Regions from separate parts of the Pantoea stewartii genome, predicted to be linked through region 4. Evidence: predicted binding sites of a transcription regulator. Region 4 holds the regulator's gene; each other region holds the start of a gene.
What was found. Region 4 encodes PurR, which represses purine synthesis genes. Its sites were predicted from a motif close to CANGCAAACGTTTGCNTG; they were not measured.
Positions count from the first base shown of each region.

Region 1 (7,211 bases), 1.7 Mb from region 4:
ATCACAATACGGTGCCCGGCGTCACCAAAGGCGTTGCCCGCCAGCATATCCTGCACCGCGTTTTCGGCTTCCTGCAACGTCATGGCCACAATGACACCTTTACCGGCAGCCAGGCCATCGGCTTTGATGACAATGGGCGCCCCTTTTTCACGCAGATAGGCCAGCGCAGGGGCGACCTCGGTGAAATTATGGTATTCGGCAGTGGGGATGTTGTGACGCGCAAGGAAGTCTTTCGTGAACGCTTTCGAACCTTCCAGCTGTGCGGCAGCCTGAGTCGGACCAAAGATTTTTAAGCCGGCGGCACGGAATGCATCAACCACGCCAATCACCAGCGGCGCTTCGGGTCCAACGATAGTGAGATCGATCTGTTCACGTTGCGCAAAGGCAAGTAATGCCGGGATATCTGTTGGGGAAATATCGACGTTCTGTAAAGCCGGTTCCAGCGCCGTACCTGCATTACCAGGGGCGACAAAAACGGCCGTTGCCAGCGGCGACTGGGCGGCTTTCCAGGCCAGGGCATGTTCACGTCCGCCGTTACCGATGATTAAAATTTTCATAAAACGCTCCACAGAATTAATGACGGAAGTGACGCATATCAGTAAAGATCATGGCAATACCGTGTTCATCGGCAGCTGCAATCACTTCGTCGTCGCGGATAGAGCCGCCTGGCTGAATGACACAGCTCACGCCCACGGCTGCAGCGGCATCAATACCATCACGGAATGGGAAGAACGCATCGGAAGCCATCGCAGAACCTTTAACTTCGAGACCTTCATCACCCGCTTTGATGCCCGCAATTTTGGCAGAATAGACGCGGCTCATCTGGCCCGCACCTATGCCAATAGTCATATTGTCGCGTGCATAGACAATGGCGTTGGACTTAACGAATTTAGCCACTTTCCAGCAGAACAGAGCATCACGCAGTTCCTGTTCAGAAGGCTGACGCTTGCTGACGACACGCAACTGGCTGGCATCGACCATCCCGAGATCGCGATCCTGAACCAGCAGACCACCATTCACCCGTTTGAAATCCAGCGCGGCGACACGGCCCTGCCATTCACCACATACCAGTACACGAACGTTTTGTTTCGTCGCCGTGATTTTCAGGGCCGCTTCGGTCGCCGAAGGGGCGATGATCACTTCAACAAACTGCCGGCTGATAATGGCCTGTGCGGTCGCCTCGTCCAGTTCACGGTTAAACGCAATAATACCGCCAAATGCAGAGGTAGGATCGGTCTGGTAAGCGCGCTCGTAAGCCGCCAGAATGGACTCGCCGACGGCCACGCCGCAAGAATTAGCATGCTTTACAATGACGCACGCGGGCTCAGCGAATTCTTTTACGCACTCCAGTGCTGCATCGGTATCCGCAATGTTGTTATAAGACAGTGCTTTGCCCTGCACCTGCTCGGCGGTAGCGACAGAGGCCTCCTGTACATTTTCTTCTATATAGAAGGCGGCATCCTGATGGCTGTTCTCGCCATAACGCATATCCTGCTTTTTAACGAAGTTAAGATTGAGGGTGCGAGGGAAGCGTCCTGCCGGCTGCTCAGTTTCACCATGGTAGGCGGGAACCATGCTACCGAAGTAGTTGGCAATCATGCTGTCGTACGCAGCGGTGTGTTCAAACGCTTTGATCGCCAGGTCAAAACGGGTTTCCAGCGTCAGTGAGTTTTGGTTGGCGTCCAGCTCGGCGATGATGGCCGGGTAGTCGCTGCTCTTTACCACAATCGCCACATCTTTGTGGTTCTTGGCCGCCGAGCGCACCATGGTTGGGCCACCAATATCAATGTTCTCTACGGCATCTTCCAGTGAGCAGTCTGGCTTCGCGACGGTTTGTGCAAAGGGATAAAGGTTAACGACCACCATATCGATAGGGTTGATAGCGTGCTGCGCCATTACCGCATCATCTTGTCCGCGACGTCCCAGAATGCCGCCATGGACCTTCGGGTGCAGCGTTTTAACGCGTCCATCCATCATTTCCGGGAAACCGGTGTAGTCAGACACTTCGATGACGGGGAGCCCTGCCTCTGCCAGCAGACGTGCGGTGCCGCCTGTAGAGAGCAGCTCAACACCACGTTGGGAGAGTGCCTGAGCAAATTCGAGGATGCCGGCTTTATCAGAAACACTGAGCAGGGCGCGGCGTAAAGGACGAGGTTGTTGCATGGTGGTTTTATCCCTTGGCTTTGATTCGCGTAAATAAGAGCGTTACATCAAGTTTGCGAGCTTTCTTCCCCTTTATAGAGAAGTGAAAACGCGAAAACTTCAGGTAACGCCCCGAAAAGGGGCATCCATAGCGTTGCGGGGGCATTGTAGCGAAAACGTTTGCGTGATGCTCGTCTAAATTTGTACGTAACAGGAATGTGGATAACTTTGTGTGTAACTGCGTATAAGGCGGGCTTTTGCTGTGGAATGCAGCGAACAGTCATTTTTATTGAATTTAGCCCTTGTCAGCCCGCGAGAACTCCCTATAATGCGCCTCCATCGACACGGCACAACGGCTTATGGAATGCGGTGTTGAGAGGGTCAGGCAACTGAGCCGCCGGAGAAAAACTTCTGAAAAAGAAGTTGACTCTGAAGGAGGAAAGCGTAATATACGCCACCTCGCAACAGACGGTTAACCCGCTGGTTGCACTGCTCTTTAACAATTTATCAGACAATCTGTGTGGGCACTCGCAGGATTGATATCCGCGTCTCCGGACGCAAAAAAATATCAAGTCTTAAGAGTGAACACGTATTGAAATTCATTACGACGTTTTCCTTGAGCATCGCTGAACTGGTTTCAGCAAATCAAACTTTAAATTGAAGAGTTTGATCATGGCTCAGATTGAACGCTGGCGGCAGGCCTAACACATGCAAGTCGGACGGTAGCACAGAGGAGCTTGCTCCTCGGGTGACGAGTGGCGGACGGGTGAGTAATGTCTGGGAAACTGCCCGATGGAGGGGGATAACTACTGGAAACGGTAGCTAATACCGCATAACGTCGCAAGACCAAAGTGGGGACCTCCGGGCCTCACACCATCGGATGTGCCCAGATGGGATTAGCTTGTAGGCGGGGTAACGGCCCACCTAGGCGACGATCCTAGCTGGTCTGAGAGGGTGATCGGCCACACTGGGACTGAGACACGGCCCAGACTCCTACGGGAGGCAGCAGTAGGGAATCTTCCGCAATGGGCGCAAGCCTGATGCAGCCATGCCGCGTGTATGAAGAAGGCCTTCGGGTTGTAAAGTACTTTCAGCGGGAGGAAGGTGCTGAGGTTAATAACCTCAGCAATTGACGTTACCCGCAGAAGAAGCACCGGCTAACTACGTGCCAGCAGCCGCGGTAATACGTAGGTGGCAAGCGTTATCCGGAATTATTGGGCGTAAAGCGCGCGCAGGTGGTTTCTTAAGTCTGATGTGAAAGCCCACGGCTCAACCGTGGAGGGTCATTGGAAACTGGGAGACTTGAGTGCAGAAGAGGAAAGTGGAATTCCATGTGTAGCGGTGAAATGCGTAGAGATATGGAGGAACACCAGTGGCGAAGGCGACTTTCTGGTCTGTAACTGACACTGAGGCGCGAAAGCGTGGGGAGCAAACAGGATTAGATACCCTGGTAGTCCACGCCGTAAACGATGTCGACTTGGAGGTTGTTCCCTTGAGGAGTGGCTTCCGGAGCTAACGCGTTAAGTCGACCGCCGGGAGTACGGCCGCAAGGCTGAAACTCAAAGGAATTGACGGGGGCCCGCACAAGCGGTGGAGCATGTGGTTTAATTCGAAGCAACGCGAAGAACCTTACCAGGTCTTGACATCCTCTGACAACCCTAGAGATAGGGCTTCTCCTTCGGGAGCAGAGTGACAGGTGGTGCATGGTTGTCGTCAGCTCGTGTCGTGAGATGTTGGGTTAAGTCCCGCAACGAGCGCAACCCTTGATCTTAGTTGCCATCATTAAGTTGGGCACTCTAAGGTGACTGCCGGTGACAAACCGGAGGAAGGTGGGGATGACGTCAAATCATCATGCCCCTTATGACCTGGGCTACACACGTGCTACAATGGCGCATACAAAGAGAAGCGACCTCGCGAGAGCAAGCGGACCTCATAAAGTGCGTCGTAGTCCGGATCGGAGGCTGCAACTCGCCTACATGAAGCTGGAATCGCTAGTAATCGCGGATCAGCATGCCGCGGTGAATACGTTCCCGGGCCTTGTACACACCGCCCGTCACACCATGGGAGTGGGTTGCAAAAGAAGTAGGTAGCTTAACCTCCGGGAGGGCGCTTACCACTTTGTGATTCATGACTGGGGTGAAGTCGTAACAAGGTAGCCGTATCGGAAGGTGCGGCTGGATCACCTCCTTACCTGAAGATACCTTCGTGCGAAGTGCTCACACAGATTGTCTGATAGAAAGCTGAAGAAGCAAGACGGCTGCGAAGTCGAGACACACGTACGTGTCCCCTTCGTCTAGCGGTTAGGACTCCGCCCTTTCACGGCGGCAACAGGGGTTCGAATCCCCTAGGGGACGCCACTTGCTTGGTGACAGGTGAAAGGTGTCTCCACAAAGTATCTCAAAACTGGCCTCAGGGTCACGTTTGAGATATTTGCTCTTTAACAATCCGGAACAAGCTGAAAATTTGAAACGACGCACGTCGTGTTCCTCCGTAATAAGGAACACAGCACGATGCGTTCGGGTCTCTCAAAAGCTCATAACACGCAAGCGCAAAACGCCTGTGGGTTGTGAGGTTAAGCGACCAAGCGTACACGGTGGATGCCCTGGCAGTCAGAGGCGATGAAGGGCGTGCTAATCTGCGATAAGCGCCGGTAAGGTGATATGAACCGCTATAACCGGCGATACCCGAATGGGGAAACCCAGTGTGACTCGTCACACTATCATGCAGTGAATCCATAGCGGCATGAGGCGAACCGGGGAACTGAAACATCTAAGTACCCCGAGGAAAAGAAATCAACCGAGATTCCCCAGTAGCGGCGAGCGAACGGGGAGGAGCCCAGAACCTGCATCAGCTTGTGCATCAGTGGAAGCGTCTGGAAAGTCGCAGGGTACAGGGTGATACTCCCGTACACAAAGGTGCACAGGCTGTGAGTTCGATGAGTAAGGCGGGACACGTGGTATCCTGTCTGAATATGGGGGGACCATCCTCCAAGGCTAAATACTCCTGACTGACCGATAGTGAACCAGTACCGTGAGGGAAAGGCGAAAAGAACCCCGGCGAGGGGAGTGAAACAGAACCTGAAACCGTGTACGTACAAGCAGTGGGAGCACCTTCGTGGTGTGACTGCGTACCTTTTGTATAATGGGTCAGCGACTTATATTCTGTAGCAAGGTTAACCGTATAGGGGAGCCGCAGGGAAACCGAGTCTTAACTGGGCGTTAAGTTGCAGGGTATAGACCCGAAACCCGGTGATCTAGCCATGGGCAGGTTGAAGGTTGGGTAACACTAACTGGAGGACCGAACCGACTAATGTTGAAAAATTAGCGGATGACCTGTGGCTGGGGGTGAAAGGCCAATCAAACCGGGAGATAGCTGGTTCTCCCCGAAAGCTATTTAGGTAGCGCCTCGTGAACTCATCTCCGGGGGTAGAGCACTGTTTCGGCTAGGGGCCATCCCGGCTTACCAACCCGATGCAAACTGCGAATACCGGAGAATGTTATCACGGGAGACACACGGCGGGTGCTAACGTCCGTCGTGAAGAGGGAAACAACCCAGACCGCCAGCTAAGGTCCCAAAGTCATGGTTAAGTGGGAAACGATGTGGGAAGGCACAGACAGCCAGGATGTTGGCTTAGAAGCAGCCATCATTTAAAGAAAGCGTAATAGCTCACTGGTCGAGTCGGCCTGCGCGGAAGATGTAACGGGGCTAAACCATGCACCGAAGCTGCGGCAGCGACGCGTAAGCGTTGTTGGGTAGGGGAGCGTTCTGTAAGCCGTTGAAGGTGTGCTGTGAGGCATGCTGGAGGTATCAGAAGTGCGAATGCTGACATAAGTAACGATAAACAAGGTGAAAAACCTTGTCGCCGGAAGACCAAGGGTTCCTGTTCAACGTTAATCGGAGCAGGGTGAGTCGACCCCTAAGGCGAGGCCGAAAGGCGTAGTCGATGGGAAACAGGTTAATATTCCTGTACTTGGTGTTACTGCGAAGGGGGGACGGAGAAGGCTATATCGGCCGGGCGACGGTTGTCCCGGTTTAAGCGTGTAGGTGTGTGCGCCAGGCAAATCCGGTGCACTTTACACTGAGGCGTGACGACGAGGCACTACGGTGCTGAAGTGATAAATGCCCTGCTTCCAGGAAAAGCCTCTAAGCATCAGGTAACACGAAATCGTACCCCAAACCGACACAGGTGGTCAGGTAGAGAATACCCAGGCGCTTGAGAGAACTCGGGTGAAGGAACTAGGCAAAATGGTGCCGTAACTTCGGGAGAAGGCACGCTGGCGCGTAGGTGAGGGACTTGCTCCCGGAGCCGAGGCCAGTCGAAGATACCAGCTGGCTGCAACTGTTTATTAAAAACACAGCACTGTGCAAACACGAAAGTGGACGTATACGGTGTGACGCCTGCCCGGTGCCGGAAGGTTAATTGATGGGGTTATCCGTAAGGAGAAGCTCTTGATCGAAGCCCCGGTAAACGGCGGCCGTAACTATAACGGTCCTAAGGTAGCGAAATTCCTTGTCGGGTAAGTTCCGACCTGCACGAATGGCGTAATGATGGCCAGGCTGTCTCCACCCGAGACTCAGTGAAATTGAAATCGCTGTGAAGATGCAGTGTACCCGCGGCAAGACGGAAAGACCCCGTGAACCTTTACTACAGCTTGACACTGAACACTGAGCCTTGATGTGTAGGATAGGTGGGAGGCTTTGAAGCGTGGACGCCAGTCTGCGTGGAGCCGTCCTTGAAATACCACCCTTTAATGTTTGGTGTTCTAACGTGGGCCCGTGATCCGGGCTGCGGACAGTGTCTGGTGGGTAGTTTGACTGGGGCGGTCTCCTCCCAAAGCGTAACGGAGGAGCACGAAGGTTGGCTAATCCTGGTCGGACATCAGGAGGTTAGTGCAATGGCATAAGCCAGCTTGACTGCGAGAGTGACGGCTCGAGCAGGTGCGAAAGCAGGTCATAGTGATCCGGTGGTTCTGAATGGAAGGGCCATCGCTCAACGGATAAAAGGTACTCCGGGGATAACAGGCTGATACCGCCCAAGAGTTCATATCGACGGCGGTGTTTGGCACCTC
Region 1 covers NZ_CP049115.1:3,073,863-3,081,073, forward strand. Annotated here, with positions in the region: gene purD (phosphoribosylamine--glycine ligase) at 1-557, opposite strand, end outside; gene purH (bifunctional phosphoribosylaminoimidazolecarboxamide formyltransferase/IMP cyclohydrolase) at 574-2,163, opposite strand; rRNA gene G5574_RS14610 (16S ribosomal RNA) at 2,797-4,332, shown strand; tRNA gene G5574_RS14615 (tRNA-Glu) at 4,425-4,499, shown strand; rRNA gene G5574_RS14620 (23S ribosomal RNA) at 4,713-7,211, shown strand, end outside.
Region 1: a site for PurR is predicted at 2,312-2,329, ahead of purH (bifunctional phosphoribosylaminoimidazolecarboxamide formyltransferase/IMP cyclohydrolase). Genes of this name have one in related genera too.

Region 2 (7,211 bases), 1.6 Mb from region 4:
CGTTCAGACGCGGTGCAGAGAGAAATAAGGTCAAGTCAGATGCGATAACAGCCAGTCAGGTGGAGATACCACCTGACAGACTTCCCTGCCCGCCCCGCTTTTTTTCCGGGGCGGGCAGGCAATTAGGCGTCAGCCAGACGGAACGCCGACACGGAATGCGTCAGGTACTGCGCCTGCTCCTCCAGCGACGCGGCCGCGGCGGCCGATTCCTGCACCAGTGCGGCGTTTTGCTGGGTCACGCTGTCCATTTCGGTCACCGCCTTTTCAATCTGGCTGATACCATGATGCTGCTCATTGGAGGCCGTCGAAATGTGATCCATCAGAACGTTGACCCGGCCGACCGAGGCAATAATCGCATTCATCGCTTCACCGGTCTGGCTGACCTGATCGGAGCCGACCCGGATTGTCGCCACCGATTCTGCAATCAGTCCTTCAATTTCTTTTGCCGCCACCGCACTGCGCTGGGCGAGATTGCGTACTTCGCCCGCTACCACGGCAAATCCGCGACCTTGCTCACCGGCTCGCGCGGCTTCAACGGCCGCGTTCAACGCCAGAATATTGGTCTGGAACGCTATGCCGTTAATGACGTTGGTGATGTCTTCGATTTTTTTCGAACTCTCGTTAATTTTTGACATGGAAACGATGACCTGCTGGGACACGTGTTCGCCGCTCTCCGCATTCTTCACGGCTTCGCTGGCCAGACGGCAGGCTTCAAAGACATTGTCCGTATTCTGTTTCACGGTCGCGCCCAGCTGCTCCATACTGGCGGCCGTTTCGGTCAGGGCTGCGGCCTGCTGTTCCGTGCGCGAGGCCAGGTCAACGTTGCCGCTGGCAATTTCCTGCGAGGCGAAAGAGACCGCCTGGGTTGCCTGGCGGACGCGGGTAATAATGCCGGTCAGCGCGGTACGCATGCTTTCCATAGAGGTCATTAACTGCTGAATCTCGCTCTTTGAACCGGTGTTGACCGGCACCGGTTTGTCCAGAATTCCTGCGGCAATCTGGCTGCAGTGGGCTTTGGCGTGATCAAGCGGCGATAAAATATAGCGTCTGACAAAGACCAGTATGGCCACGATAATGGCAAGAAACAGCACACCAAATACGACTAACAACAGGATCCCAGAGGAAAAGTTGCTCTGGGCATCCGTATTGAGCTTCTTCGCAAAGGCTTCATGTTGTGCCAGCACCTTGTCCAGGACAATTTCATACTGGCGATCCAGGCGCACGACGTTTGCGATCTGGTTTTTAAAGCGCTGCTGGTCCCCGGCCTCGGCCGCTGCGATTAAAGGCTGAATGCCCTGATCGCGGTAGGCCAGGTAAGCCTGACGATAGCGTTCTGCTTCCGCTTCTTCTCCCGGAATACGTGGCGCGTTCAGATAAGCCTGGAAAGCGGCATCGGCTTTAGCGGCAACGCTTTTTACGCTGTCCAGTGAAGCGGCGCCCTGCGGGCCACCATTCTCCGTCTCTTTCATGTACTCCATCAGACGGACGCGTAAGGTACGACTGTGGTTGATGGGGTCAATCACCGACAGCACCACACGAATTTCTTTATTCACGGCATTAAGTGACGCATTGCTGCGGGCCAGTAACCAGATGCTGACGGAAATACTGATAAGAAAAAGAATTAACAGAAAAGACAACACCAACAGTGATGATTTTTTTAACGACATAACACAGTCCTGAACAGGGGGGATTATGGACAGATATATCGGCATCCTGGGGCTAAATATTTAGCTGGAACGCACCGAAATAAGCACAGAATTAAGTGCATAAAACATAAGCGAAATAATGAACCAACTGATTCACTATTATCAGGTTGACGTTTCGCTTGCCGCTTCGGTTATTTCATGCGTTAACGCCGGCGGTATGGTTTTCAGATCCACTAATAGGTTGAGTCAACGAGGAAGTGCAAAGCAGGAAAGTGCGGTTGTCAGCATTTGTCTGAACAGTTCATTTATTATTTATTTTAAGGCATTGTAATTTAAGGGTTAATTCTAATCCTTGCAGTAGTAAATAAAAGTGACTATTGCCTGTGAGATAATATGGTTATTAACACGTAAAACATTATTAGCGTACCAGGCATTGATTTAATTGAAAAAAAACGGGGGCGACGTCTCAGGCGATTGGGTAAATCCTCTGAAAGGAGATTCTTTGCGCCGTTATGAATCCTCTTCTCTGCGCTGTCGTCTACACTTATTACTTCCTTATAAGGAAGTTTCTACTCACCTGTATCGAGGTAATAATGCAAGTATGTCCTTATTTGTTTCTCTATGGTCGCTGTGAAGAGGCGATGGAATTCTATTTGCAGGCAACAGGTGGACAGCTGCTGCAAAAAATGACGTTTGGTGATATGCCGGAGCAGGGTGAACAGATTGGCGACCAGTCTGCACCCCCGTTGCCACCTGAAAAAATTATGCATGCGCATCTGCGTATCGGGCAGGGCGAACTGATGATGAGTGACGGCAATCCTGACCAGCCACCGGCGTCAGAGCACGCAGGCTATGCCGTCAGTCTGGCGACCACGGATGCAGAACAGGGTAAAGCCTGGTTTGAAAAGCTGTCGGCAGGCGGGAAAGTGACCACACCGTGGCAAAAAACTTTCTGGTCTGATGGCTTCGCCATGTTTATTGATAAATTCAATATTCCGTGGCGCATTAACGTTGTTAAATCAGACGAGTAATTTGTCGGTGATGCCGTTCAACGACGTTGGATGGCGCATACAACAGCGGCCTTCCCAGGGGGAAGGCCACCGTCAATTACCGTGCCTGTCTTGCAACAAACTGATCAGAAGTTATAGCCAGCTACCAGATAGTAACCCCAGCCCGTTGATTTAATTTCAGACGCGCTGCTGCCAAAACCTAACTCCTGACCGTCTCCCCACTGACCGCCGTTATGGAAGTAACGCGCCACAGCAGAGAAGTGCCAGTGCTCGTAGCCCAGTGACAGGATATGACTGGAGGCAATGGAATTACTGGTACGGATCGGCCCGGTCTTATCACGCAAGTCTGAGCCCCAGTCGAAGTTGGTAAAGCCCACATAGCCCAGGTTACCACCCCACAGTGTGGTGATTGGCACGAAATACTTCACCTTAAAGCGATAGCCGTCCCAGCTGTCTTCGTTCGCAGCACCGTAGTTTTCCCACTGGTACTTGGCATAGACGTTCAGTGACAGACCGATATCGCTGTGCGTATCGATGTCGGTGCCCAGGCCCATGTACCAGGTGTTCTGGCGGTTTGCGCTGTTACGGCCCATATCGTAGATATAGTTGTTGGCAAAATACCACTCTTTAAACGGACCGAAAGCCAGGCTGGTGCCGGTCAGTTTATCAATAGAGAAACGCGGTTCGATTTCCATGAACAGCGGTGAACCGTGGTCGAAAATACCGTTGGCGTTGTTGTTGCCTACGCCAAAGAAGTTTGGCAGGTCAACGTAGCCGTAAAAATCAAACCAGTCTTTTTTGGCGAACGCTTCGTATTCCAGATAGACATCGTTATTGAACTGGGGCCCGAAGCGGGTGTGGTAACTGCCCACCACGTTGACGCTCTGATGCCACCAGTCGGAAAGGTACTGGGGATCGTTTTCTGCAGCCTGCACTGCACCGTTCAGGGAGCCTGCCAGCAGGGCACCTGCAACTAACGTTTTAAATTTCATTATATTTGACCACTGGTTTTCATACGCAAGACAATCGTTTGCGTGCTGTTTGGAAATCAATCCCAAAGGTTGGGCAGTAATGTACTCAGGCCGACTGTTTTAGTTAGCGTAGCGTGCCTGTAACAGAGAGATAGAAAATAGCTTTTGATCACATTTGTCAAAATGTGTTGCATAACAATTCATCATAATTGTGATGATTGTCACAATATAGGGTTGTGGCGAACGGAACCAGGCAACCGTTTACGTTGTCGGGTTCCGAATCGATCGGCAGGAATCAGGGAAAGGTGACGCGCACCTGAAAACCGCAGCGCAGGCCTTGTGCGTCCCGACAGTTGGCAAGGGCAACGTCGATATGGTGTTTCTGGGCGACGCTGCGCACGATAGACAGACCTAAACCGCTGCCCTGCGCTTTAACGTCGGGTGAACGGGCAAAGCGATCGAATGCGCGTTCAAGAAAGGATTCCGGTACACCCGGACCGTTATCAACGATGTCGACAACGGTTTGTCCTGCCACACGATGCAGCAGCACATCGACCATGCTGCCTTCAGGCGTATGTAACATCGCGTTGCCAATCAGATTATCAAACAGGCTGCGAAGTTCGGAACGCCCGGCCTGCAGTCGATAGTGCGTGGTGCCGCTAAAGCCAATGTCGATACCGCGTTTATCCGCCACAACCATGAGCTGTTCAATACTCTCTTTCAGCACATCTTCCAGATCGATATTTTCGAGGTGCGCGACGACTGACTGATCTTCCCAGCGCGACATATTCAGCAGTTGAGTGACCAGATGGCGCGTGCGGGTCACACCTGATTCCAGTTGAGCGAACTGACGGCTGGCCTCGCCGGGTTGAATGTGCTGACGCAGATTTTCCAGTTGCAGCGTGACGGCGGTGACCGGCGTCCGCAGTTCATGAGCGGCATCTTCCATAAACTGACGTTGTGAAGACCAGGCGGCACGCAGTTTATCCAGTAAGGAGTTGTAGGCCTCAACCAGGGGCTGAATTTCGTCGGGCAGCCGTTCCGGCGATACGCTGTGGGGATGGTGCGCATCCTGGGCGGCGATTTCTCGCGAGGCAACGCGCAAATCCCGGGTGATCTTGCGCACGACCAGCCAGATGACCAGCAGCGACAGCGGCATCATCAAAATCAGCGGAATAATCGCCGACAGCGCCCGTCGCACCATCATCTCTTTCATGTAGCTCAGGTTCAGCATGACCTGAATAGTTTTAATCTCACTGCCTGGCTGACCGGAACGGGTGTAAATACGCCATTCACAGTCGCGGCAGTCACCGATCTGCACGTCTTTGTAGCCATTTTCCGACTGTAAGGGCGCATGCAGCTCTGGCCATGAGCTGGATCGTAACCGGCCCTGCGCATCCCACAGCTGAATGACAAAGGCACTTTTGATCTTATGCGCAGGCGCAATCACCGGCATCAACGGGGGGATTTCACGGTTAACGGACCACGCATCGGCCAGCTTGGCGAGCTGTTCGTCCTTAATGACGCCAACCATTTCGCCGTAGCAGTTAAAAAAATACCAGGCGACACCGCCAATCATCAGTAAATGAATCAACAGCAGGGTACTGAGTAATTTATTTCGTAATGAACGCATAAAGATTTTCATATTGCCGGTACTCGCCAGCCCAGCCCACGCACGTTGCGAATCACATCATTATCCAGCTTGCGCCGCATCCCGTGGATAAGAACGTCCACGGCATTGCTGCTGACTTCTTCGCCCCAGCCGTAGATACGGTTTTCCAGCTGTTCACGTGACAGAATGGCACCGGGCCGCTCCAGCAGAGCATAAAGCAGGGCATATTCCCGGGCGGTGAGCTGTTCACGCTGCCCTTTGTACAGGACTTCGCGGGTCAACATATCCAGTTGAACATCGCCGCTGCCCAGCACCGAATCGGCAGAACCATGGTGGCGTCGGGTGATCGCGCGCATACGGGCCATGACTTCCTGCAGATCAAAGGGTTTGAGCAAATAGTCATCTGCCCCGTAATCCAGGCCCTGTACCCGCTGAGCGACCGTGTCGCGTGCGGTCAGAATTAATACCGGTGTGGCATCACCGCGCCCACGTGCGCGTCTGAGCACCTGCAACCCGTCGTCGCGAGGCAGACCGAGGTCAAGCAGCACGCAACTGTAACCGCCTTCGCTCCAGGCATTGTGCGCATACACGCCATCGCGAACCCAGTCGACAGACCAGCCCGCGGCTTCCAGCGCCTGCTGTAAATTGGCACCGATCATTTCATCATCTTCAACCAGCAACACGCGCATGGATGACGTCCCCCAGAAAAATGACCCCAGTGTAGCGCTGGATTATTAGCGCAGAATTATTGCTGTTACCAGCCTCAGCACTCTTACCGCTCCGGCCGGGAAGGCGACAAAACCTGGCGTCGGTGCAGGCATGGAGCGCTTTGCTAATTCTGCGCTAATTTTCCGCTAATTAAGGGATAAATTTAGCGCGCTAAAGTGTGTTCCTGCACATCTGCTTTAACCAGGAGAACACCATGAATCAGCGCGAGTTTATTCGTAGTTTGCTGGAATGGATAGAAAGCAATTTAGGACACGATCTGCATCTGGACGAAGTCGCCCGCCGGGCGGGCTATTCCCGTTGGCACTTACAGCGTTTGTTTCGCCAGCACACCGGTTTCTCACTTGCCGAGTACATCCGCCAGCGCCGCCTGACCGAATCGGCCCTGACGCTGCTCAACAGCAATGAAGCGATCCTGCAGGTGGCGATGAACTACGGCTTTGATACGCAACAGGCCTACACGCGCACCTTTAAAAACTATTTTATGATGACGCCCGGCCAGTTACGACGCCAGCGCCGTGTTGAACCGGATCGCTTGTTGTTTCCTCTCGCCATGGCCAGTTAGTCTCTGTATGGACATTGCCATCCTGATCGCTTGTGGCAATGTCCATACATCGCCCGCGCGATGTTCTGCCTCCTTTCCGCCGTGATGTTGTCAGCTTTCCTGACGTTCCTTTATGCTTAACGCCTGATACATGGCGCGCCTGCCATGTTGCACCCGGCGGCAGCATGCCGCGATGTCCGCAGGAAGCCCATGAATAACAGCGATAACCTCATCGCCATGATGGTGTTTGCACGCGTGGTTGAATTAAAAAGCTTCACAGAAGCCGCGCGCATACTCGGCGTGTCAAAATCCCACATCAGTCGGGAGATCGCCGGACTGGAACAACGGTTGGGGATCCGTTTACTGCAGCGCACCACCCGCAGGATGACCCTGACCGAATTAGGCCAGGCTTACTATCCCTACTGCGTGCGCATGCTGGATGAAATGCAGCGGGCAGAGGCGTTTGTTCAGGAGACGCATCAACATCCCGTTGGACATGTGCGCCTGCAGGCTCCCGTTACCTTCGGCTGTCAGTGCATCGTTCCCATCCTCAATCGCTTTCTGCGCGGTCATCTGCACATCAACGTCGACCTCAGCCTGACGGATAACAACGACGAGACGATGGACGAAGGCGTGGATGTCGCGGTTATCATCCGCGCTCATGCGCCACGTCAGGGCAATTTCCGGGTACTGAACGATATC
Region 2 covers NZ_CP049115.1:3,167,597-3,174,807, forward strand. Annotated here, with positions in the region: gene G5574_RS14995 (methyl-accepting chemotaxis protein) at 123-1,667, opposite strand; gene yjdN (VOC family metalloprotein YjdN) at 2,240-2,677, shown strand; gene G5574_RS15005 (nucleoside-specific channel-forming protein Tsx) at 2,782-3,648, opposite strand; gene G5574_RS15010 (sensor histidine kinase) at 3,923-5,272, opposite strand; gene G5574_RS15015 (response regulator) at 5,269-5,928, opposite strand; gene G5574_RS15020 (helix-turn-helix domain-containing protein) at 6,162-6,530, shown strand; gene G5574_RS15025 (LysR family transcriptional regulator) at 6,720-7,211, shown strand, end outside.
Region 2: a site for PurR is predicted at 3,878-3,895, ahead of G5574_RS15005 (nucleoside-specific channel-forming protein Tsx). Genes of this name have one in related genera too.

Region 3 (7,211 bases), 1.8 Mb from region 4:
GCAGGCATTAGTTGAGCAAGGTCGCATAACTGATCGTCAGGATGCGAAGTTCGAATAATACTTCATGGTCACTGTGCTACACTGACGGTGAAGTCAATTTTCTCTGAGATGTTTGCAAGTGGGCCAGTCCCCTGAGCCGATATTTCATACCAACAGAATGTGACGCTCCGCAACCTGTGAGCATGCTCGGTCCGTCCGAGAAGCCTGATGGTTGCGACGGCATGTTCACCTTGAACCAAGGGTTCAAGGGTTACAGCCTACGGCGGCATCTCGGAGATCTCCTTTCTGGTTGTACTGCATTATCCCCCACCAGACATGATATAGTGCGTCGCTCAGGCGACTTCTTCTGGGGGACACCATGTCAGAACCCTCTTTACTTCAGCGACAGGACATTCGTCAGCATGTTCGTCATTTACGTCGCGCCTTAACCCCGGAACAGCAACATACTGCCGCCGAACAGCTTGCGGAACACGCGATTAACTTTGCGCCTGTCTCCGACGCCCAAAACGTCGCGCTGTTCTTATCCGTCGATGGGGAAATTAATACGCGTCCGCTTATCGCAAAATTATGGCAGCAGAACAAACGCGTTTATCTTCCTGTGCTTCATCCCTTCTCTGCCGGTCATCTGCTTTTTCTGCGCTATACGCCAGAAACGCCGTTGAGCCCGAACAAGCTACGTATTCCTGAACCGCCACTCGATATCCGGCATATGGTTACGCTGGACGAACTGGATGTGATGATGGTGCCGCTGGTGGCCTTTGATCGCAGTGGTCAGCGTCTGGGCATGGGGGGCGGTTTTTACGACCGCACGTTACAAAACTGGAAACAGCACGCTTTTTTACCGGTTGGCATCGCGCACGACTGCCAGTTGGTCGATTCGCTGCCTGTGGCGGCCTGGGATATTCCTTTGCCCGCCGTGCTGACGCCGTCAACGTTGTGGTTGTGGGAAGAATAAACCCAGGCACTGTTGTGCGCCTGGGTTGATTATTTTGATAAATCAGTAGAGGAGACGGGCGCGGATAGTGCCAGGGATAGCCTTCATCAGCTGCAGCGCTTTCTCTGCCAGTTCGTGCTCGGCATCGATATCAATCACCACATACCCCATCATGGGTGAGGTTTGCAGGTACTGCGCGGCGATATTGATGCCCTGTTCGGCAAAAATCTGGTTAATTGCGGTCAGCACACCCGGACGGTTTTCATGAATGTGCAGCAGACGGCTTGCGCTGACGCCGTGCATCGGCAAGGACACTTCAGGGAAGTTCACTGCAGACAGCGTTGAACCGTTATCGGAATATTTCGCCAGTTTGCCTGCCACTTCGATACCAATGTTTTCCTGCGCTTCTTCGGTGGAACCCCCGATGTGTGGCGTCAGAATGACATTATCGAACTCACTCAGTGGCGAGACAAACGGATCGCTGTTTGTGGCTGGCTCAACCGGGAACACGTCAATGGCCGCGCCCCCGACCTGCTTGCTGGCCAGCGCGTCACACAGTGCCGGAATATCCACGACGGTGCCGCGTGAGGCGTTGATTAACAGCGCGCCAGGTTTCATCTGCGCCAGCTCGTCAGCAGAGATCATATTTTGTGTCGAGGCGGTTTCAGGCACATGCAGACTGACGACATCGCTCATATTCAGCAACTGCGTCAGGCTTCGCACCTGCGAGGCATTACCCAGCGGCAGTTTATTTTCAATATCATAAAAATACACGTGCATGCCCAGGCCCTCGGCCAGCACGCCTAACTGCATACCAATGTGACCATAGCCGATAATGCCCAGCTTCTTACCGCGCGCTTCGAATGAGCCTTTAGCAATCTTATTCCAGACACCGCGATGGGCTTTGGCGTTCGCTTCTGGCACGCCACGCAGCATCAGCAGCATTTCGCCAATCACCAGTTCGGCGACCGAGCGCGTGTTAGAAAACGGGGCGTTAAAAACGGGAATACCGCGCTTTGCCGCCGCATTTAAATCAACCTGGTTGGTACCGATACAGAAACAGCCCACAGCGACCAGTTTTTCTGCTGCGGCAAAAATCTCTTCAGTCAGTTGGGAACGGGAACGGATACCGATAAAGTGCGCGTCACGGATGGAAGCCTTTAATGACTCGCTATCCAGTGCGCCTTTGTGGAATTCAATATTGGTGTAACCTGCAGCACGAAGATTGTCCAGCGCGCTCTGGTGGACACCTTCCACCAGCAGGAACTTAATCTTGTCTTTTTCCAGTGAAACCTTTGCCATTTCCCAACCCTATTCAGAATTCAACGAGGACTGAACGCAGTCAGCCAGCAGTCAAAATATCAAAAAAAACGCCAGCAGCAATACAAACGATTGCCTGACCGGCTGGCTGGCTGGATTCAGAAGCCAAACTTTGCCGGACAAAATCGTGGGTTGGCCGCATCGGGGAGAATGAACCCGCTGTTGATGACGCTTATGTGACATAAGTCACCAAATTTCAGCCTGGCGAGAAAAGTTTTTTTTTAATTAAAAAACGCGGGCGCAAATTATGCGCCCGTCGCGTTATTTTTTCAGCGTTTTGACCCCATCCGGTCCGCCAATCAACGCCACATCGGCACCCCGGGTGGCGAAAAGCCCGACGGTGACGACGCCCGGTAACGCGTTAATGGTTTTTTCCAGCTCAATGGGATCCAGAATACGCAGATTATGCACGTCCAGGATGATATTACCGTTGTCAGTGACGACATTCTGGCGATACTCAGGCAAACCGCCCAGCCTGACCAGTTCACGCGCGACGTAGCTGCGTGCCATGGGAATCACTTCAACGGGCAACGGAAAATGCCCCAGCACGTCGACTTCTTTCGATGCATCGGCAATACAGATAAACTTTTTAGCCACGGCCGCGACGATTTTTTCGCGGGTCAGCGCGGCACCGCCGCCTTTGATCATCTGCATCTGGGGATTAATTTCGTCGGCACCATCAACATAGATGGCCAGGTCATCGATTTCATTCAAATCAAACACCTGAATACCGAGGCTTTTGAGCTTTTGCGTGGAGGCTTCAGAGCTGGACACGGCACCTTCAATCTGGTGTTTGATGCTGCCGAGCGCATCAATAAAATGGGCAGCGGTAGAGCCTGTTCCCACGCCGACGATCGTACCTGGCTGGACATAATCAAGTGCAGCCCAACCAACAGCTTTTTTCAGTTCATCCTGCGTCATGGTATGTTTAGAACCTGTGCGATAAGAAAATGCGCGTAGTATAAAGCAAGGTTTGCTGAAAATGCTCGGATGCATTGGGCGGATTTAATGCTTTGGAAGCCAGCCCACAAAAATACCCCAGACTTTTGCTCAGGCACATTTGTGGCATCGTAACGTCCACCCTGAAGGAGAGAAAAGAATAATGAAACGCCCGGACTACAGAACGCTTCAGGCGCTGGACGCAGTGATACGTGAACGTGGCTTTGAACGTGCTGCGCAAAAACTGTGCATCACCCAGTCGGCCGTATCGCAACGCATCAAACAGCTGGAAAACCTGTTTGGTCAGCCGCTGTTGGTTCGCACCGTGCCCCCTCGTCCCACTGAGCAGGGGCAAAAGCTGCTTGCGCTGTTGCACCAGGTTGAACTGCTGGAGGAAGAGTGGCTGGGGGACGAAATCAGCGGTACGACGCCGTTACTGCTCTCCCTGGCGGTGAACGCCGACAGTCTGGCCACCTGGCTGTTGCCTGCATTAAAAGACGTGCTGGCCGATTCGCCGGTGCGCCTTAACCTCCAGGTTGAAGATGAAACCCGTACGCAGGAACGGCTGAGACGTGGCGAAGTGGTCGGCGCAGTCAGTATCCAGCCCCAGCCTTTACCCAGTTGTCTGGTTGATCAACTGGGCGCCCTGGATTACCTGTTTGTGGCTTCTCGTGACTTTGCCGAGCGCTTTTTTCCCAACGGCGTCACCCGTTCCGCGTTGCTGAAAGCGCCTGCCGTCGCATTTGACCATCTGGATGATATGCATCAGGCCTTTTTACAGCAGAACTTCGATCTTTCGCCGGGCAGCGTACCCTGCCATATCGTTAACTCTTCTGAAGCCTTTGTGCAGATGGCCCGTCAGGGCTCAACCTGCTGTATGATCCCGCATCTGCAGATTGAGCGCGAACTGGCGAGCGGTGAGCTGATCGATCTGACACCGGGGCTGTATCAGCGCCGGATGTTGTACTGGCACCGTTTTGCACCGGAAAGCCGACTGATGCGTCGGGTCACCGATGCGCTGATTGCGCATGGTCATCGGGTTCTGCGTCAGGACACGATGGAATAGCGGCCAAAGGCGAAAGTGAAGGTCGGATAAACTGGGGACGGTGCGTGTCAAACGCGACTCTCTGCCGCTACCGGGCAGCATTCCCGGCCTGCTTATTCTCCGAACAAACCGCCCGGAACCGGACAGCCTGTCAGGGCTTCTGCTGAACTAAAGAAAATAATCCCCTGTGCCGCAGCAAGCGTCAGGCGTTGCAGTGAGAGTGTACCCTGCTAAAAGCAGCACGGCTCCATGGCCATCAGGGGCGTGATTTCAGCAGGTGATACCGGGCGCTGAAAAGCGGGAATCAACCAGGGATTGCCCCCCGCAGGGATGCGGGGGAAAAGCGCCGCCGGCAAAGGAACAGGCCGACTGCGACAGTCCGTCAGGTTGCTGAGCGATGGGAAGGCACCGCATCAGCGGTGCAAAGCGCACCTGGTAAACACGGCCGCTGATGGCTTCACGACAGCATCGATAAGCTTACTGTGCCGTATTGGGTTTCATCTCAAAAACCACATCAACCTGGTCATCGAAGTTAATGCTTTGCTGGTCGTAGGTTTCCTGCGCGGAAGTATCGGCCGCTGCCGCGGAGGCTTTAAACATGCGATTCATCGGCATAGGCTGGTAGTTAGCGACCTGATAGCGAATGCTGTAGATTGGCCCCAGTTTGGCGTTAAAGCCTTCTGCCAGTTCTGTGGCTTGCTGAGTCGCATTTTTGATGGCGGCTTTCAGCGCCTGCTGCTTGTAGCGCTCAGGATTGGCGACGCCTAACTCGACGCTGCGAACTTCGTTCAGGCCCGATTTCAGCGCGCCGTCAAGCAGCTCATTCAGCTTGTCCAGCTGGCGGACGGTCACCTGAACCTGACGTACCGCACGGTAACCTTTCAGCTGTGATTTACCGTCTTTGGTATAATCGTATTCTGGCTGCGTGGTCAGGTTGGCCGCCTCAATATCCTTTTTCTCGATGCCGTTTTTCTGCAGGAAATCAAAATACTGCGCAACACGACTGTCGACCTGTTTCTTTGCCTCTGCGGCATCTTTCGATGAGACATTCACCACAATTGACAGCGTCGCGATATCCGGGCGGGCATCAACCGTCGCTTTGCCTGACGTCACAACATGCGGTCCGTTTGGCAGTTCATCAGCCTGTGCGCTTAAAGGCAATGCCCCTGCGCTCATCATCGCGACAAGCGCCAATGCTTTCAGTTTCATGAAAGTCCTCCTTGAAAGGTCAGTTCGGTGGCTTCGGGTCCGAAGCCGGCACGCGCATCATATTACGCCTTGCTTGGAGTGAAGGTAATGACAAAAGTTCGGAAAACGGGTCTGGATAACCCGTTTTCGTTTACCTTTTGCTCAAAATCGTGTGATAGCCTGCTGTGCGAGTTGAAACGCGATAAACCACATGACCGCGCCGACCAGCAGGTTGATGAGGCGTTGCGCGCGCGTTGTCTGCAGTAACGGCGCAAGCCAGGCCGCCAACAGGGCTAAGCCAAAAAACCACAACACAGAGGCACTGACGGTCCCCAGGGCGAACCACTGACGCGCGTGGGTATCAGGAAACTGGCTTCCCAGGCTGCCAAGCACAACAAAGGTATCGAGATAAACGTGGGGATTGAGCCAGGTGACTGCCAGCAGGGTGGCAATGATCCGGCCTCGGCTCTGCCGGATATCCAGGCCAGACGCCAGCGCCAGCTCGCGGCGAAAAGCGGTCCGTAATGCGCCCCAGCCATACCAGAGCAAAAAGGCCACACCTGCCCAGGTAATCACGGTCAGCAGCAGTGGCGACTGCTGCAGGAGCGCACTTCCCCCGAAAATCCCCGCGCAGATCAGCACAACATCGCTCAGCGAGCAGAGCGTGGCGGTCATCAGATGATAGTGCCGTTTCACGCCCTGATTAAGCACGAAAGCATTTTGCGGCCCCAGCGGCAGAATGAGCGCGGCCCCAAGAGCAAGCCCTTGAAAATAAATCGATAACACGGGAAATATCCTTACATCAGTCAGATGTCAGGCATTATAGAGAAGCCGATATGATTAGCGGAAATGGAAAAAATTAATACGTCATTAGCCATTTTAATGGGCGGCGGCTGCCGCCCATCGGCTTAACGGGTGACCGCAGTTTCCGCGTCAGGTTTGTTCACCTGATGCAGATGGACATCCATCTGTGGGTAAGGAATACCAATGCCTTTGTTATCCAGCGCACGTTTGAAGTTCTTGAGCAGATCCCAGTAAACGTCCTGCAGATCGCTACTGTTGCTCCAGCAACGCACAACGAAATTCAGCGATGAAGCGCCCAATTCATTCAGGCCAATCTGGATGCCACGATCTTTTAAGACACGCTGATCGGCTTCCACCACTTCACGCAGCAGGGCAATCACCTCATCCACATCGGCTTCATAGGCCACGCCGACAATGAATTCATTACGGCGCACGGGTTCACGCGAGAAGTTGATGATATTCCCGCTGATGATTTTGCCATTGGGCACCACCACAATCTTGCCATCCGCCGACCGCAGTGTGGTCGAGAAAATCTGCACATTCAGTACGGTGCCCATCACGCCGCCCAGATCAACAAACTCACCGGTACGGAAAGGACGGAACGTGACCAGCAGTACACCGGCTGCCAGATTGGACAATGAGCCCTGTAGCGCAAGGCCGACGGCCAGACCTGCCGCACCCAGCACGGCAATGACCGACGCGGTTTGCACGCCAACGCGTCCCAGCGCAGCAATCACAGTAAACGCAATGACGCCATAACGAACCAGCGCGGAAAGAAAGTCTGCCACGGTGGCGTCAATATGACGCGCGATGAGCAGACGATTAACGGCGTTTGAAATCACTCTGGCGATGACCATCCCGACAATAATGATGGCAATAGCCGCAACGATATTCACGGCATAACTCAGAATCAGCGCCTGGTTGTGTACTAACCAGCCACCGGCACTGTTGATACCATCCACAACATTCAAGTCTTCCATT
Region 3 covers NZ_CP049115.1:2,019,447-2,026,657, forward strand. Annotated here, with positions in the region: gene zapA (cell division protein ZapA) at 1-58, shown strand, start outside; RNA gene ssrS (6S RNA) at 98-281, shown strand; gene G5574_RS09535 (5-formyltetrahydrofolate cyclo-ligase) at 359-955, shown strand; gene serA (phosphoglycerate dehydrogenase) at 998-2,236, opposite strand; gene rpiA (ribose-5-phosphate isomerase RpiA) at 2,516-3,175, opposite strand; gene G5574_RS09550 (LysR family transcriptional regulator ArgP) at 3,357-4,259, shown strand; gene G5574_RS09555 (oxidative stress defense protein) at 4,716-5,447, opposite strand; gene argO (arginine exporter ArgO) at 5,589-6,212, opposite strand; gene mscS (small-conductance mechanosensitive channel MscS) at 6,335-7,210, opposite strand.
Region 3: a site for PurR is predicted at 2,316-2,333, ahead of serA (phosphoglycerate dehydrogenase). Genes of this name have one in related genera too.

Region 4 (7,211 bases):
TGTTAAATACTTCTGCACGTAAACACCTGACTTGTGTGATTAATAAGGAAATGAGGACGACTTCAGGCGAAGTCGGCACTAGTGTAACTGCCGCAGCCGATTTCTCCAATCTTTGTCACGCTTTGCGGTTGCGCATCTCTCAGCACGTTGAAATCTAAAAGTTAAGCGCGCCTGTGATAAACTGGAGGCAAACTTCACAGAGGCAAAGATTATGTTTACCGGTATTGTGCAGGGCACCGCAGAAATCGTGTCCATTGAAGATAAAGGTTTATTCCGTACTCATGTTGTCCGGCTTCCCGCTGAACTGGTGCCAGGACTGGCACTTGGCGCATCCGTGGCCCATAACGGCTGTTGCCTGACCGTTACCGAGATTAACGGTGATTTGGTGAGTTTTGACCTGATCAAAGAAACCTTACGCGTGACCAATCTGGGCGACTTGCGCCAGGGCGACGTGGTGAATATTGAACGCGCGGCCAAATTCAGTGATGAGATTGGCGGACACCTGATGTCGGGCCATATCATGACCACGGCAGAAATTTGCAAAATTATCCGCTCTGAAAACAACCGCGAAGTGTGGTTCAGGATTCAGGATCCTCTGCAGATGAAATACATCCTGCACAAAGGATTTGTCGGCATTGATGGCATCAGTCTGACCGTGGGTGATGTGACAAAAACGAAGTTCTGCGTCCATTTGATTCCTGAAACGCTGGAGCGTACCACCCTGGGAGCCAAAACCTTTGGCGATCGGGTCAACATTGAAATCGATCCCCATACACAGGCCATTGTGGATACGGTAGAGCGCGTGCTGGCGCAGCGTGAAGCCGCTGCCGTGAAGGCACTTGCGGAGCAGGCCGATCAGCCGGAAGCCGATCACGAATAAGGCCCGCCTGGCAACAATCTTGTTGTCATCCGCATGCGGGTATTGCAAAAAAAGCAGCCCTGTTATCAGGGCTGCTTTTTTATCGGGAAACCGCTGACGCGCCGTCGCGTTTCGTCGCCCCGGCATCTCAGCCAACCGACCTGAGCCGGTTCGGGCAATGCGCGGCGCTAAACCGCAGCGCGTCCTGTTACCGTGCTACGCGCAATCCTCCCTCTATGCCTCGGCTAAACACCACCTGCCATAGCTGGATCTCGCGGGCGCGAAACGCACCCGCGCAGGCATTCAGATAGTACGTGAACATGCGGCGGAAGCGTTCGTCATAGCGCCCGGCAAGCTGCGGCCAGGCATGTAAGAAGCGTTCGTGCCAGGCCATCAATGTCGTGTCATAGTCCGCGCCAAAGTTATGCCAGTCTTCCATAATAAAATGGGGTTCGCTGACGTCGGCGATATGGCGCAAAGAGGGCAGGCAGCCGTTCGGAAAGATATATTTGCCAATCCAGGGATCGACATGCATATCCGTTTTGATCGCGCCTATTGTGTGAAGCAGGAAAATCCCGTCAGGCTTCAGGTTGCGATCGACCGTAGCAAAATAGGTGGGGTAATTTTTAGGCCCGACATGTTCAAACATGCCCACGGACACAATGCGGTCAAACTGCTGATCGAGATCGCGGTAGTCCTGCAACAGGATTTGGACATCCAGCCCCTCACAGCGCTGTTGAGCCAGTTTTTGTTGCTCTGCCGAGATGGTTACGCCCTGAACGCTCACGCCATAATTTCTGGCGGCAAAGGCCGCCAGGCCGCCCCAGCCGCAGCCGATATCCAGCAGGCGCATTCCCGGTTTGAGTTGCAGCTTGCGGCAAATCATATCGAGTTTGGCTTCCTGCGCCGCCTCAAGCGTGGTGGCGTCTTTCCAGTACGCGCAGGAATACTGCATGTAAGGATCCAGCATCAGGCTGAAGAGATCGTTGCCTAAATCGTAGTGGGCTTTACCCACCTGCCAGGCCCGCTTTTTGGATTGCAGGTTCACCAGACGCGCCAGCGCAATACGCAGGATGTCCTGAATATGATGCGGCAGTTGCTCGTCGAGTTTATGCTTCAGCGCCCGATGAAAAAACATATCCAGCCGCTCGCATTCCCACCAGCCATCCATATAACTCTCGCCCAAGCCCAGGGATCCTTTCTGCAGAACGCGTTTGAAAAAATCGGGGTGTTTAACCTGAATATCCCAGGGCCGCGAACCGTTAATTTCAATATCGGCTTTTTGCAGTAACTCCTGAACGATGCGATACCAATGGTTACGTTCGATGCCTACTTCTTCTACACATGATGAACTCATAGCCACTCCATCATCAGAACCGTCAGAACCTGAGAAAAAGCAGGAGCTGTTTCTCAGGATTATGAGAAAAGTCACAGATGACGCCTTGCGCCAGACAACAAAAAGGGTACAGAGAAGAGAAAACGTCGGTATCCATGCAGCGTTGCTCACACAGATGCCGTCACAGCCTGAAGGCTGTGTGAAACATTTTTATTATGATGACAGTGCGAGTGGGTCTGGCAGAGGAGGCACACTGGCAGACCCTGATTCAGTCAGTGAAAACGGGTAACACGCAAATCGTTGCCTCAGTGATTATCCTGGCAGGGATGTGCAGATGAGGCAATATCAGTTTGTGCGCCGGCGCGGCGCTTTAACTGATAGCCCATCCATGCCAGACCAATCGTCACCATCATAATTAGCGTGGTCGTAAACAGAGCCTGGATCAAGCCTGCGGACACCGCAAGGCTGGCGGCAAAACAGAGTCCGAGCTGAAGCGTGTTCTGCAATGCCGCCGCTTTCCCGGTGGCATTTGGGAAGGGCAGCAGCGCACTGGACACCACAATCGGATAAATCGCGCCATTTGCCAGCGCCATGCCGCAGAACGGCACCAGTAACGCCGTGAGTGACGGGCTTCCCGAAAGCGCGACGGCAAACAGCGCCCCGACACTCAGACTATAGACGCCGAGCAGCCACGGCAGCAGCGTTGCGCCAGAAAACCGGTTGAGCAGCGCACGGCAGCCAAACCCGCCGATTAAAAAGGCGATGGTTTGGGGAATATAACTGAGCCCGATATCCGCAGGAGACAGACCAATTTCAGCCAGAATAAACGGCGAACCCGTCAGCCATGCAAAAAAACTGGCCGAGCAGGCGGAATACATCAGTACGTTACCGCTGTAGGCACGTGCGCGCAGCAGCGTCAGAAACCCAGGCTGCGAAGCAGGGGAACGTTGATTTTTTTGCGGCGAAGGCAGGCGCAGCGTGACCAGGATGAGCGCCACAGCAATTCCCGTCAGCACCGCAAAAATGGCGCGCCAGTGAAAATGGCCGATCAGCCAGGCGCCCAGTAACGGCGCCAGGGCGGGAGACAGCGCGACGAGCGGCATAATGGTAGCAAAGACTTTATTGGCCTGTGACTGAGGATAGCGATCAACGACCAGCGCCTGCCAGCTGACGGCCGCCGCGCACACGCCGATAGCCTGTACAAAACGCAGTACCAGCATCAGGATCACATTATCTACCCACAACATACCCGCACAGCCCAGAGCAAACAGGACGAGGCCTGCCAGCAGCACCGGCTTACGCCCCAACCGATCAGATAAGGGGCCCCAGACCAGTTGACCACAGGCAAAACCGGCCAGAAACAGACTCATGCTGGCGCTGATCATCCCGGCTGACGTGCTAAAACTTTGCTGCATAGCGCCGAAGGCGGGCAGGTACATATCGGTTGCCAGAAAGCCCAGCATACTGAGCACGGCAAGATAGGGAATAAAGCCTTTTGAAGCGGACATCGGGTTCTCATCAGTTGCAGAATAAACGCGGGGCAGTGTAAAAGCTGTACTTCACGCTGTGAAACGGTAAAATTTGCCTGTTGCTGTTAAAAATTTTGAAGGCAAATTATGTGGTCTGAATATGCGCTGGAAGTGGTGGATGCGGTCGCACGCGGTGGCAGCTTTAGCGCGGCCGCCCAGGAACTGCACCGTGTGCCTTCTGCCATCAGCTATACCGTTCGCCAGCTGGAAACCTGGCTGGCTGTGCCGCTGTTTGAACGCCAGCACCGGGAGGTGATTCTCACCCCGGCGGGCGAGCATTTTGTGCGGGAAGGGCGCAGCGTTATCAAAAAAATGGATGCCACACGACGTCAGTGTCAACAGCTCGCCAACGGCTGGCGCGGTCAGATTGGTATTGCCGTCGACTGCATCGTCAAACCGCAGCGGACCCGGCAGTTTGTCAGGGATTTTTACCGCCATTTTCCCGACATGGAGTTGCACATCAGCTATGAGGTCTTTAACGGCGTCTGGGATGCGCTGGCAGACGGGCGAGTGGATGTGGCGATAGGTGCGACACAGGCGATTCCGGTGGGGGGGCGTTTCGCCTTTCGCGATATGGGCACCCTGAACTGGCGTTGCGTGGTGGCGCGTCAGCACCCTCTGACGCAGGTTGCTACGCTAGATGATGAGGCGTTGCGCAACTGGCCTTCTCTGGTGCTGGAAGATACGTCGCGCGCGTTACCGCGTCGTATGACCTGGGCGCTGGATAACCAACGCCGGCTGGTGGTCCCGGACTGGCAAACCGGTCTGGACTGTGTGCGCGCCGGTTTGTGTGTCGCGATGATACCGGGCCATTTAGCGCGGCCCTTACTGGACAGCGGCGAGATGGCAGAGCTGAACTTACCGCAGGCGTTTCCGGAAAGTCCCTGCTGCGTCAGCTGGGCGGAAGATCGCGCATCACCGGCGCTGGGGTGGTTACTCCAGTACCTGGGCGATGCGCAAACGCTAAATCAGGAGTGGTTGAGCGAGGATTAACGGCGATAATCGCGATAAGGACCATAGCCCACCGAACGTCGCTCAATAAGCGTCGGGTGGACTTCAATTGTCTGCGACTCTTCCCGCTTACTGGTGATGCGATCTAACAACATCTCCAGCGCTTTCTCACCCAACTGGGCTTTAGGCTGATGCACCGTGGTCAGTGCCGGGGTGAAATAGCGCGCATTGCGCACATTGTCGTAACCGATGACGGAGATATCCTGCGGCACGCGCAGGCCCATTTCGTCGGCCGCGCAGATTGCGCCCATCGCCATGATGTCGCCCCCACAGAATACGGCGCTTGGGCGCTGCTTCTGTGACAGAATCTGCTGCATGGCCTGATAGCCAGATTCGGGTTCAAAGTCACCCTGCACAATCCATTCGGCACGTGGCTGAATACCTGCTTCTTCCAGCGCCTTGAGGAAACCGGCATGGCGACCGCCTCCCGTGTTACGCTCCATCTGGCCGGGAATGGCACCAATATCGCGATGACCACGCTCAATCAAATAACGTCCTGCCAGATAACCGCCCTGGAAAGCATTGTCCAGTACGGTATCGGTAAAGTCGGCACGGGATTCGCCCCAGTCCATCACCACCATCGGAATATTGCGGTTCGCTTCCAGCATTTGCAGCAGATCATCCGGATACTCTGAACACATCACCAGAAGCCCGTCAACGCGCTTTTGCGCCATCATCGACAGATAGGCGCGCTGTTTTTGCAGGTCATTATGTGCGTTGCCCAAAATCAGGGTATAGCCTTTATCGAAGCAGTGATTCTCAATGGCTTCGATAATTTCAGCAAAGTAGGGCGCTTCACTGGACGTGGCGAGCAGGCCCAGCGTTTTGGTGTGATTCACCTTCAGGCTACGCGCGACTGCGCTGGGAGAATAATGCAGTTCCCGAATCGCTTCCCACACCGCTTCGCAGGTATTTTCTGCGACAAAGCGCGTTTTATTGATGACGTGTGAGACGGTCGTGGTGGACACGCCCGCACGCTTCGCCACATCTTTAATTGTTGCCATGTAAATCGAACTCCCGGGCCTATCTAAATTATTGATAAGCATATTGTTAAACGTTTGCGTCAGCGGACGGTTATTTCTGCGAAAAACATCGCTTTTCTGTCCGGTATTGAGTCATCAGGGCAGGAAATAACGTCTGAAAAGGGCGCGGACGCAACCGATATTGCGCGCTGTTGCGCAACAAAGGGGGGATTCTAACAAGGCTGTGCGGATAAAACGAGATTTTTACCCACGCGTATGTGAAAATGCTTTCACCTTACAAACGTCAGGGTTAAAGGAGAGGGGATGAGTACCGATTTAAAACTGTCATTAATGACGACGGCAGCCGCACTGTTAATGATCATCGCGTTTAGCTTCACCGCTATTCTGCACTAGCCGCATTCGTTTGCAGCGACGCTATACTGGCTGACTGGCTGACTGGCTGACTGGCTGACTGGCTGACTGGCTGACTGGCTGACTGGCTGACTGGCTGACTGGCTGGCTGACTGGCTGGCTGACTGGCTGACTGCGCGTCCAGCCTTGCCGGTGATACGTCCTGTCTGTCAGACCGTATCACCGGCAGGTGCGGCATTTTCGCCTGGAACATCCGGCTGCACAATCGGGGTGAGGTGGGCAATAAAAAAGCCGGGAAGTTGCCTTTCCCGGCTTTTTTGTATGAAGGACGTTTAGCGAACGGTCTTTGGCGTCATAACGCGACGCGCACCAATATAATGGCGCTGCCAGTAATCTTCGCTCAACGCACTGATTTGAATATCTTTACCGGTACGCGGTGACTGAATGAATTTACCGTTGCCCAGGTAAACCCCGACATGATCTGCGGTTCCACGCCCGTTGATGCGGAAGAAAACCAGATCGCCTTTTTCAAGGGATTCGCGGTTGACCGGTGCTGCATCCCGCAGATGGTACATTTCGTTAGCGGTACGGGGGATCTTAAACTTCACGACGTCTTTGTAGGCGTACCATACGAGGCCACTGCAATCAAAACCCGTATGGGGCGATTTGCCTCCCCACTGATAACGCTTGCCAAGTTGCCCCATCAGTTTTGCCATCGCCGTTTCACGCGCTTTCTGGTAACGCTGGCGATGCGCTTTACTCATTTTAATGGTGCCGGTTTCGGTATTGTCTGCCGTTAACGCCTTCGCAGCACGTTGATGACCATACCGTTTTTTGCTGGCGGCATTGGCGGCGACTTTTTTGCTCAGCGTCTTGTGCGAGGCAGTCGTTTTAGCGAGCGTTTTGTGCGTGGTGGTGTGAGAGGTCGTTTTGCTGGTTTTCGTGGTCTTACTGACTTTCTGAACAGCGGAGGTGCGACTTTTTTTAGATGAGGCTTTAACCGCGCGTCGTTTGCGCCGATCATCGTCGCGCGCACTTTTTTTCTCTACCTTATGCAAGCTGGCCTTAACCGTCGCATGCGGGGAGGCAGCAGCGATGTTAAAGAAGAGTTGCGCAAAAGCCAGAATAAGAAGCGTAATGAT
Region 4 covers NZ_CP049115.1:177,067-184,277, forward strand. Annotated here, with positions in the region: gene G5574_RS00790 (MATE family efflux transporter) at 1-18, opposite strand, end outside; gene G5574_RS00795 (riboflavin synthase) at 212-880, shown strand; gene cfa (cyclopropane fatty acyl phospholipid synthase) at 1,068-2,216, opposite strand; gene punC (purine nucleoside transporter PunC) at 2,501-3,703, opposite strand; gene punR (DNA-binding transcriptional activator PunR) at 3,812-4,717, shown strand; gene purR (HTH-type transcriptional repressor PurR) at 4,714-5,739, opposite strand; gene cydH (cytochrome bd-I oxidase subunit CydH) at 6,022-6,111, shown strand; gene G5574_RS00825 (hypothetical protein) at 6,098-6,322, opposite strand; gene G5574_RS00830 (C40 family peptidase) at 6,402-7,211, opposite strand, start outside.